DNA from 3 places in the Kitasatospora sp. NPDC051984 genome. Region 2 is predicted to be linked to each of the others. Evidence: riboswitches for the same ligand, from Rfam matches in the RefSeq annotation. Region 2 holds a riboswitch; each other region holds the start of a gene.
What was found. A riboswitch is a leader RNA that binds a small molecule or an ion and turns the genes downstream of it on or off. The one in region 2 is predicted to bind thiamine pyrophosphate.
Positions count from the first base shown of each region.

Region 1 (3,269 bases), on a different contig from region 2:
TCGGTGCGGAAGCGGTCGGGGGTGAAGTCTGCGGCCAGCGCGGGGAGTTCGCCGGTGGCCAGGTAGTCGGCGAGCAGGTCGGCGGTGACGGGGGTGAGCAGCACGCCGTTGCGGTAGTGCCCGGTGGCGGCGGCCAGGCCGGGCAGCGCGGTCGGGCCGAGCAGCGGCGCGTTGTCGGGGGAGCCGGGCCGCAGCCCCGCGCCCGTCTCCACCAGCGGCAACTCGGTGATGCCGGGGACGAGTTCGTGCGCATCCCGGAGCAGCTCGTACACGCCGCCCGCGGTGACGGTGGTGTCGTGGCCCATCTCCTCGCTGGTCGCGCCGATCACCAACTCGCCGTCGGCGCGCGGCACCAGGTACAGGTGCTGGCCGCGCACCACGGCGCGCACATTGCGGGACAGGAACGGCGCGTACAGCTTCGGGACGCGCAGCCGCAGCACCTGCCCCTTGACCGGGCGGATGGCCGGCAGCACCCCGTCCGGCAGGCCCGGCAGCAGGTGGCTGCGCGAGCCGGCCGCCAGCACCGTCCGGCCGGCCGTCAGCTGCTCGCCGCTCAACAGGCGGACGCCGAGCGCCCGTTCGCCGTCCGTCACCAGTTCGGCGGCCTGGGTGCGGTGGAAGGCGACGCCGAGCAGCTTGCAGGCCGCGACCAGCGCGGCGGCGAGGCGGCGGCCGTCCACCTGGTGGTCCTCGGCGACGTGCAGGCCGCCACGTATGCCCGGGGCCAGCATCGGCTCCAGCCGGCGGCACTCCCGGCCGGTCAGCCACGTGGACTCCAGGCCCAGCCGGCCGTGGAAGGCGTGCAGTTCGCGCAGTTCCTCGCGGTCGTCGGAGTCCAGCGCGACGGCCAGCGTGCCGGTGCGGCGGTAGCCGGTGTCCAGGCCGGTCAGCTCGGTCAGCTCGGCGGCGAACGCCCCGTAGCGCTCGTTGGACGCCATGCCCAGGCGCAGCAACGGCTCCTCGCCGTACTGGAGTTCGGTGACCGGTGCGAGCATGCCCGCGGCGACCTGGGCCGCGCCGCCGCCCGGCGACGGGTCCACCACCGCGACGCTCAGCCCGCGCTGCGCGGTACGCAAGGCGACGCCGAGGCCGATGATGCCCCCGCCGATCACCAGCACGTCGAAATGTGCCACAGCGCTTCTTCTCCCTTCGCCGGCATGACCCGGATCAGGTTCGGACGGTCGCGGGCCGCCACAGCCCGCCTCTCAGCCCGGTGCGCCGGGCTCCCGTGATAGTTCAGTCCCTCCACTTTAACGCCGGTGCCCCTGCCGACATCAGGCCGGTTAGGGTGGACGCCGTGGCTGAACTGAGGGCAACGGACCGGGTCGTCGTGGTCGGGGCGGGCATGGCGGGCGCACAGGCCGCCCTGAACCTGCGACAGGGTGGCTGGCAGGGCGTGATCACCCTGGTCGGCGAGGAACTCCACCTCCCGTACGACCGGCCGCCGCTGTCCAAGGACGTGCTGCTCGGCAAGACCGACGCCACCGCCTTCGAGATCGACTGGACCGACCTCGGCGTCGAACTGCGCACCGGCCACCGCGCCACCGGCCTGAACGCCGGCGTGCTGCACACCGACCGCGGCGAACTCCCGTACGGCGCCCTGGTGATCGCCACCGGCGCCGACCCGCGCACGCTGCCCGGTCTGCCCGACGCGCGCACCTTGCGCACCGTCGACGACGCGCACGCGCTGCGCGCCGCGCTCACCCCCGACAAGCGGATCGTGCTGGTCGGCGCGGGCTGGATCGGCGCCGAGACCGCCACCGTCGCCCGCGCCCTGGGCTGCCACGTCACCGTCGTCGAGGCCGCCGCCACCCCGCTGGCCGGGGCGCTGCCCGCCGAACTCGGCACCCTGATGACCGACTGGTACGCCGCAGCCGGCGTCGAACTGCGCTGCGGCGTCGGCGTCGCCGGGGCCGCCGACGGCGGGGTGCTGCTCGCCGACGGCACCCACCTGCCCGCCGACGAGGTGGTGGTCGGCATCGGCGCCCGCCCCGCCACCGGCTGGCTCGCCGACAGCCCGCTCGCCCTCGACCCCGACGGCACCGTCCCGGTGGACGACCGGCTGCGCACCGCGCTGCCCGGCATCTGGGCGGTCGGCGACTGCGTCTCCTACCCGTCCGCCCGGTTCGGCACCCGGCTCGCCGTCCAGCACTGGGACCACGCCCTGCACTCCGGCGGCGCCGTCGCCGCCTCGGTGCTCGGCACCCTGGACACGCCCTACGACCCCGTTCCGTACTTCTGGTCCGAGCAGTTCGACCGCATGGTGCAGTACGCGGGCCGGCACGCCGGCGCCGACCATCTGCTGTGGCGCGGCTCCCCCTCAGAGCGCGACTGGACGGTGCTCTGGCTGCGCGACGGCAAGCTGGTCGCGCTGCTCGCCGTGGACCGGCCGCGCGACCTCGCGCAGGGCCGCCGCCTGATCGAACGGGGCACGGTGCTCGATCCGGCGCTCGCCGCCGACCCGGCCGTCCAGCTGAAGGCCGCCGCCGGGTAGCGGGTGGGTAGGCTGGGTGCCGTGAGCAAGATTGATCCCAAGATTGACGCCCTGGTCCCCGCGTGGCTGTACCTGCCCGACATCTCGGAGCGGTGGGGCGTGGTGATCACCGAGGTCCGCGACATGGTGAAGAACCGCACCCTGCTGGCCGTCCGCCGCGGCGCGAACAACTCCCTCCAGGTGCCCGCCGACTTCATCGAGGACGACGGCCCGGTCAAGCACCTGGTCGGCACCCTCACGGTGCTCCGCGACTGCGGCTTCTCCGACGAGGAGATCCTCGAGTGGATGTTCACCGAGGACCCGTCCCTCCCCGGCAGCCCGATCCAGGCCCTGCGCGAGAACCGCGGCACCGAGGTCAAGCGCCGCGCCCAGGCCATGGCACTGTGACGCCCCGGCAGCAACTCGCCGACGCCAAGCTCTACCTCTGCACCGACGCCCGGCGCGAGCAGGGCGACCTGGCCGACTTCCTGGACGCCGTGCTGGCCGGCGGCGTCGACATCGTCCAGCTCCGGGACAAGAACCTGGAGGCCCGCCAGGAACTCGAGTACCTCGAGGTCTTCGCGGACGCGGCCAAGCGCCACGGCAAACTGCTGGCCGTCAACGACCGTGCCGACGTCGCCTTCGGCGCCCGCCCCGACGTGCTGCACCTCGGGCAGGACGACCTGCCGGTGGCCGTGGCCCGCGCCATCCTCGGCGAGGACGTGCTGATCGGGCGCTCCTGCCACTCCGAGGCCGAGGTGGACGCGGCGATCACCGAGCCCGGCGTCGACTACTT
Region 1 covers NZ_JBIUCB010000013.1:22,233-25,501, forward strand. The annotation lists gene thiO (glycine oxidase ThiO) at 1-1,133, opposite strand, end outside; TPP riboswitch at 1,128-1,240, opposite strand; gene ACIHEI_RS23905 (NAD(P)/FAD-dependent oxidoreductase) at 1,289-2,494, shown strand; gene ACIHEI_RS23910 (Rv2175c family DNA-binding protein) at 2,516-2,881, shown strand; gene thiE (thiamine phosphate synthase) at 2,878-3,269, shown strand, end outside.
Region 1: it holds a riboswitch for thiamine pyrophosphate, as region 2 does, so the genes downstream of both, thiO (glycine oxidase ThiO) here and thiC (phosphomethylpyrimidine synthase ThiC) in region 2, are expected to answer to the same signal.

Region 2 (3,269 bases):
GGCCGCGGCGGCGACCTTGACCCGGTTCGCCTCGGCGGCGGTCTTCAGCTCGGTCTCCCGGGACAGTGCCTCGGCGGCGGAGATCCGGGCGTCACGGTCGGCCTCGGCCTTGGTGCGGGTCTCGTACGCGCGGGCGTCGGCCGGCTTGCGGACGTCCGCCTGCAGCTGCTGCTCCTTGCGGTGCGCCTCCAGCTCGGCGACCTTGGTCTCCTGGACCACGACCTCCTGCCGGGCGGCGGCCTGCGCGAGCGGGCCGGCCTGCAGCGCACGAGCCGCGGCGGTGTCCATCTCGGCCTGGTAACCGGCCTGCTGGATGCCGGAGTTGCGGGTTGCCTCGGCCTTGCGGGCGAACGCCTCCTGCTCGGCCTCGGTGGCCCGTCGGTCCGCCTCGGCGGCGGCGATCCGGGCGTCGCGCTGGACGGCCGCGGCGTGCGGCGCGGCCAGGTTGGTGATGTACCCGGTCGGGTCCAGGATCTCCTGGATCTGCAGCGAGTCGATGATCAGACCGAGCTTCTCCATCTCGATGCCCGAGGCGGAGCGGGTCTCACCGGTGAGCCGCTCGCGGTCGCGGATCATGTCCTCGACCGTCAGCCCACCGACGATGGACCGCAGGTGGCCGGCGAACACGTTGTGCACCCGCTGGCCCATCATCTTCTGCTGGTCCAGGAAACGCCGGGCGGCGTTGGCGATCGACACCGGGTCGTCGCCCACCTTGAAGATCACAACGCCCTTGACGTGCACGGGAATTCCCTGCGACGTCACGCACTCCACGTCCAGCGCGGCCTCGTTCAGGTCCAGCGAGAGCCGGCGCACCGCCTGGACGCCCGGCACCACGAAGGTGCCCCGCCCGGTCACCACGCGGAAGCCCAGACCCTCGCCGTGCTTGGAACCCGAGATCACCAGCGCCTCGTTGGGTTCCGCCACGCGCCACATCAGCTTGAAAAGAACGATCAGCAGAACGAGGCCTGCGACGGCGCCGCCTGCGATGCCGACCAACATCGGCAATCCCCCCTTAGGAGCACACCGGTCCCGTGCTGCGCTTGGGTCGTGCAGAACTGGCGCGGAAACCGGTGGCAGCCGCATTCTCCGCCGTTCCGGATCAGGGGGGAAGGGTCTGGACCGTGGGAACTCTCACTGTCTCAAAAGTGTTGCGGCAGGTTTGTGGAGGCCGTCTGACGTGCAATCAAAAGGGCTCCACGTACACCGTGCGCGGTGGCTGATATTCGACCACCACCACCATGGTGCCCGGCTGCAGCGGCTCGCCCGGTGTGGCGCGGTACGCCAGGAACGCCTCGGTGCCCAGCCGTTCGGGCACGTGCACCATCACCTCGCCGACCAGGCCCGCGCCGATCCGCCCTGTCACCCGCCCCGTCAGTCCGATCACCTGCACGATTCTCCCACCTCGTACGTGGCGTGAACAGCGCGGGCCCACGCGGGAGTTGCCCGCCGGGGGAGGGCCGGGCGCGGGAGTGCGCCCTGGACCGGCGCCGTGACGTGCCCTACGGTGAGGAACCGAACGCAGGCGGACGACGCCTGCGCGGAACGGGAGCTCGGAGCACCGGGCTGAGAGGGCGCTGACGGTACGCGGGCCCGCGTACCACCTGCTGCGCCGACCGCAGGAACCTGACCGGGTAATGCCGGCGTAGGGAGTTGAAGGTCCGATGACCGCATTTTCCGAGTACCCGTCTGCCCGCGAGTCGGCCGCCACCGGGTACCCCACCCCCGCCTGGCGCAAGGCCTACCGCCAAGGCAGCCGCCCCGACCTGCGGGTCCCCTACCGCGAGGTCCACCTCACCGACGGCCGCACCGTCCCGCTGTACGACACCTCCGGCCCGTACACCGACCCCGACCTGCCCACCGACGTCCGCCGCGGACTGCCCGCCCTGCGCGACGGATGGATTCGGCAGCGCGGCGACGTCGAGGAGTACCAGGGCCGCGAGGCCCGCCCCGAGGACGACGGCATCAAGCACACCGCGCCGCGCGGCGGCGACCTGCGCAACCTGGACGCCGTCTTCCCCGGCCGCCCACGCCGCCCGCTGCGCGCCAGGGACGGCGAATCCGTCACCCAACTCGCCTACGCCAAGCGCGGGTTGATCACACCCGAGATGGAGTTCGTGGCGCTCCGGGAAGGCCTCGAACCGGAGTTCGTCCGCGAGCAGGTGGCCCGCGGACGCGCCGTCATCCCGGTCAACGTGAACCACCCCGAGAGCGAACCGGCCATCATCGGCACCGACTTCCTGGTGAAGATCAACGCCAACATCGGCAACTCCGCCGTCACCTCCTCCATCGAGGAGGAGGTGGAGAAGATGACCTGGGCCACCCGCTGGGGCGCCGACACCGTCATGGACCTCTCCACCGGCCGCAACATCCACACCACCCGCGAGTGGATCCTGCGCAACTCCCCCGTCCCGATCGGCACCGTCCCGCTCTACCAGGCACTGGAGAAGGTCGACGGCCGGGCCGAGGAACTCAGCTGGGAGGTCTACCGGGACACCGTCCTCGAACAGTGCGAGCAGGGCGTCGACTACATGACCGTGCACGCCGGCGTCCTGCTCCGGTACGTGCCGCTCACCGCCCGCCGCAAGACCGGCATCGTCTCGCGCGGCGGCTCCATCATGGCCGCCTGGTGCCTGGCCCACCACCAGGAGAACTTCCTCTACACGCACTTCGAGGAACTCTGCGAGCTGCTGCGCGCCTACGACGTCACCTTCTCGCTCGGTGACGGCCTGCGGCCCGGCTCCATCGCCGACGCCAACGACGAGGCCCAGTTCGCCGAACTCACCACCCTCGGCGAGCTCGGCCGGATCGCCCGCGCCAAGGACGTCCAGGTGATGATCGAAGGCCCCGGACACGTCCCGATGCACAAGATCCGCGAGAACATGGACCTGCAGAAGGAGATCTGCGACGAGGCCCCGTTCTACACGCTCGGCCCGCTCACCACCGACGTCGCACCCGGCTACGACCACATCACCTCCGGCATCGGCGCCGCGATGATCGCCTGGTGGGGCACCGCGATGCTCTGCTACGTCACCCCCAAGGAACACCTCGGCCTGCCCAACCGCGACGACGTCAAGACCGGCGTCATCACCTACAAGATCGCCGCCCACGCCGCCGACCTCGCCAAGGGCCACCCCGGCGCCCAGGCCTGGGACGACGCCCTCTCCGACGCCCGCTTCGAATTCCGCTGGGAGGACCAGTTCAACCTGGCCCTCGACCCCGAGACCGCCCGCGAATTCCACGACGAGACCCTCCCCGCCGAGCCCGCCAAA
Region 2 covers NZ_JBIUCB010000003.1:337,629-340,897, forward strand. The annotation lists gene ACIHEI_RS08105 (flotillin family protein) at 1-999, opposite strand, end outside; gene ACIHEI_RS08110 (hypothetical protein) at 1,184-1,384, opposite strand; TPP riboswitch at 1,533-1,666, shown strand; gene thiC (phosphomethylpyrimidine synthase ThiC) at 1,662-3,269, shown strand, end outside.

Region 3 (3,269 bases), 240 kb from region 2:
TCGCGGGTGTACTCGACCTCGACCTTCTCGCCGGGCTTGTGCGTCCAGATCTCGCTGACCAGGGTCGGGCCGCTGTCGATGGAGATGCCGCCGAGCTTGGTGATGACGTCGCCGGCCTTCAGGCCGGCCTGGTCGGCGGGGCCGCCGGGGGTGACGGCGGGGGTGTCGCGGACGGGGGCGGTGGCGATCTGGGCGCCGTCGCCGCGGTAGTCGTCGTTGCGCAGGACGCCGAGGATCGCGTAGACGGGGGTGCCGTCCTTGATCAGGGTCTGGGCGACCCACTTGGCCTGGTTGATCGGGATGGCGAAGCCGAGGCCGATGGAGCCGGCCCGGCCGGAGCCGCTGGTGTTCGACTGGATCGCCGAGTTGATGCCGATGACCGAGCCGGAGCCGTCGAGCAGCGGGCCGCCGGAGTTGCCGGGGTTGATCGACGCGTCGGTCTGCAGGGCGTTCATGTACGAGGAGTTGGCGCCGGTCTCGTCGCCGGAGGCGACCGGGCGGTCCTTGGCGGAGATGATGCCGGTGGTGACGGTGCCTTCGAGGCCGTAGGGCGCGCCGATGGCGATGGTGGAGTCACCGATGGCGACCTTGTCGGAGTCGCCGAGCGGCAGCGGGACGAGCTTGTCCTTGGGCGGGTTGTCGAGGCGGATCACCGCGACGTCGTAGCCCTCGGCGCGGCCGACCACGGACGCGGTGTACGAGGACCCGTCGGAGAACTTGACGGAGAGCTTGCCGCCCTTGGCGGCGGGCGCGACCACGTGATTGTTGGTCAGGATGTGGCCCTCGGTGTCGAAGACGAACCCGGTGCCGGTGCCGGACTCGCTGGAGTTCGAGGCCTTGATGGTGACGGTGGACGGCAGCGCCTTGGCGGCGATCCCGGCGACGGACTCGGGGGCCCGGTCCAGGGTCTGGTGGGCGTTGCCGACGCTGACGGTGGTGCTGGTGTGCTTGGTGCCGCTGTCGCCGTTCCCGCCGGAGACGCTCGCGCCGATCGCGCCACCGGCCAGGCCGGCCACCAGGGCGACCGCCGCGACCAGCGCGACCAGGCCGCCGCGCTTGCTCTTGCCGGAGCCGCCGCCCGGAGCGGGCTGCGGGCCGCCCCACGGCGCACCCGGCTCGCCCGGCCCGCCGACGCCGCCCGGACCGCCGGCCGGGTGGCCCCAGCCGCCCACCGGGTGACCGGCGCCGAACGGGTGCTGCCCTTCGCCGGGGACGCCAGGGACGCCCGGGGTGCCCTGCGGGTCGTGGGCGACCGCGGTCGGCGCGAACGGGTTGGCCGCCACGGGCTGGGCATCGGGGGCCGACGCGTAGGGGTTGGCCGGTGCCTCCTGGGCGTGCGGCGGCACGGCCGGGGCGACGGTGGTCGGCGTGTAGGGGCTGGCCGGCTCGCTGACGCTGCCGTACGGGTTCTGGAACGGCGGCGGCGCGTCCACCGGAGCCGGAGCCGGAGCCGGAGCCACCGGCGGGGCCGCCGGCGCGGCGGGGACCTTCCCGAGCTGCATGGTCTGGTCGGACACCGGCGCGGCGGGCGCGGGCGCCGCCGGGGCCGCCGGCAGCACCGGCGGCGGGGCGTCGAGGTAGGAGGGAGCGGGCGCGGGCGTTCCGGCGGTGGCGGCGGCCGCCTCGGTGCCGGTGGCCTCGGGGGCCTTCTCCGGCGGGGTGGTACCACTCGCGTGCTCGGTGCTCACGGACGACCTCCATCGCTGACAGAACCTTGGGCTGCGGTCCGTCGCTCGGTCGGCGCGGCCACAGCCTCGGGGCACAGTTTTTCCTATGCCGGATTCGGACACCGTAAGCGGGCCCCTGAAGAAATCATGAGAAGCCTTAGGCCTCGCTGACATGGACATCAGTGGTCCCGCGATGCGGACGCCGTTCCCCCCGGCCTTGGCGTTCTCCCACCCGGAGGCTAGCCTGTCGCTCCTGTAAACCGAAGAACGTCGCGGGAGCTTGGACCAGCCAGGCTGAGAGTGCGCCGGATCGACCGTAGGGCATGGCGGTGTCGCCACCCCGGTCGAGGGGGCGCTGACCGCCGGAACCTGTCCGGGTAATGCCGGCGTAGGGAGTATCGGCCATGACGGCTGTTCCGTCTGCCCCAATTTCCGATCTTGAGACGGCCGCGCGGGCCGAGGCCCCGCTGACCCTCGACACGGCGCCGCCGCGGACGCTGGATTTCCGGGCGCTGTTCGCGCTGTGGGCGAACCTCGGGGTGAGCCTGATCGGGTTCACCAGCGCCGCGACGGTGCTGGGCAAGCAGGGCCACGAGCTGGGCTTCACCGCGGCCGTGACGGCGATCGTGGCGGGTACCGCGATCGGCACCGCGATGCTCGCGGTGGCGGCGCTGGTGGGCGCCCGCACGGGCGCGCCGGCCATGGCGGTGCTGCGCGGCCTGTTCGGCACCCGGCTGTCGTACGTGCCGACGGTGCTGAACATCCTGCAGTGCGTCGGCTGGGGCGTGTACGAGCTGACGGTGATCGCCTGGGGTGCCCAGACGGTGGCCGGCACCGAGGGCTGGCGCTGGCTGTTCGTGCTGCTGGCGGGCGTGCTGACGACGGTGCTGACGATCTGGCCGCTGGGCGCGATCGCGGTGCTGCGCAAGTACGTGGCCGTCGCGGTCGGTGTGGCGATGGTGTACTTCACGGTGCAGTTCGCCCGGCTGGGCTTCCCGGACCCGGGTGCGGGCAACTGGGACGGCTTCCTGTCGGCGACGGACGCGGTGATCGCGGTGTCGATCTCGTTCGTCCCGCTGGCCGCCGACTACACCCGGCACGCGCGCACCTCGGCGAGCGCGTTCTGGGGGACGTTCTCCGGCTACACGGTGGCCCAGGTGTGGTGCTACGTGCTGGGCGTGGTGGCGCTGCTGCAGTCCGGCGGCGACCCGGAGAAGATCCTCGGCTCGTTCACCGGCGTGGCCGCGGGCTGGGCGTTCCTGCTGGTGCTGGTGCTGCGCGAGTCGGACCAGTCGTTCGCGAACGTGTACTCGACGGCGATGTCGATCCACAACCTGTGGCCGAAGGTGGACCGGCGGGTGCTGACCGGCGGCATCGGCGTGCTGGTGACGGTACTGGCGCTGCGCATCAAGGAGTTCACCGACTCGTACTACGCGTTCCTCGGCCTGATCGGGTCGGTGTTCGTGCCGCTGTTCGCGGTGCTGGCGGTGGACTACTTCCTCGGGGCCGGCCGGCGCGGCTGGAACCTGACCCAGGACGCCCCGGCGCGCTGGGTGATGCTGGCGCCGTGGGCGCTGGGCTTCGCGGTGTACCAGTTCCTGG
Region 3 covers NZ_JBIUCB010000003.1:102,410-105,678, forward strand. The annotation lists gene ACIHEI_RS07055 (S1C family serine protease) at 1-1,688, opposite strand, end outside; TPP riboswitch at 1,930-2,081, shown strand; gene ACIHEI_RS07060 (purine-cytosine permease family protein) at 2,072-3,269, shown strand, end outside.
Region 3: it holds a riboswitch for thiamine pyrophosphate, as region 2 does, so the genes downstream of both, ACIHEI_RS07060 (purine-cytosine permease family protein) here and thiC (phosphomethylpyrimidine synthase ThiC) in region 2, are expected to answer to the same signal.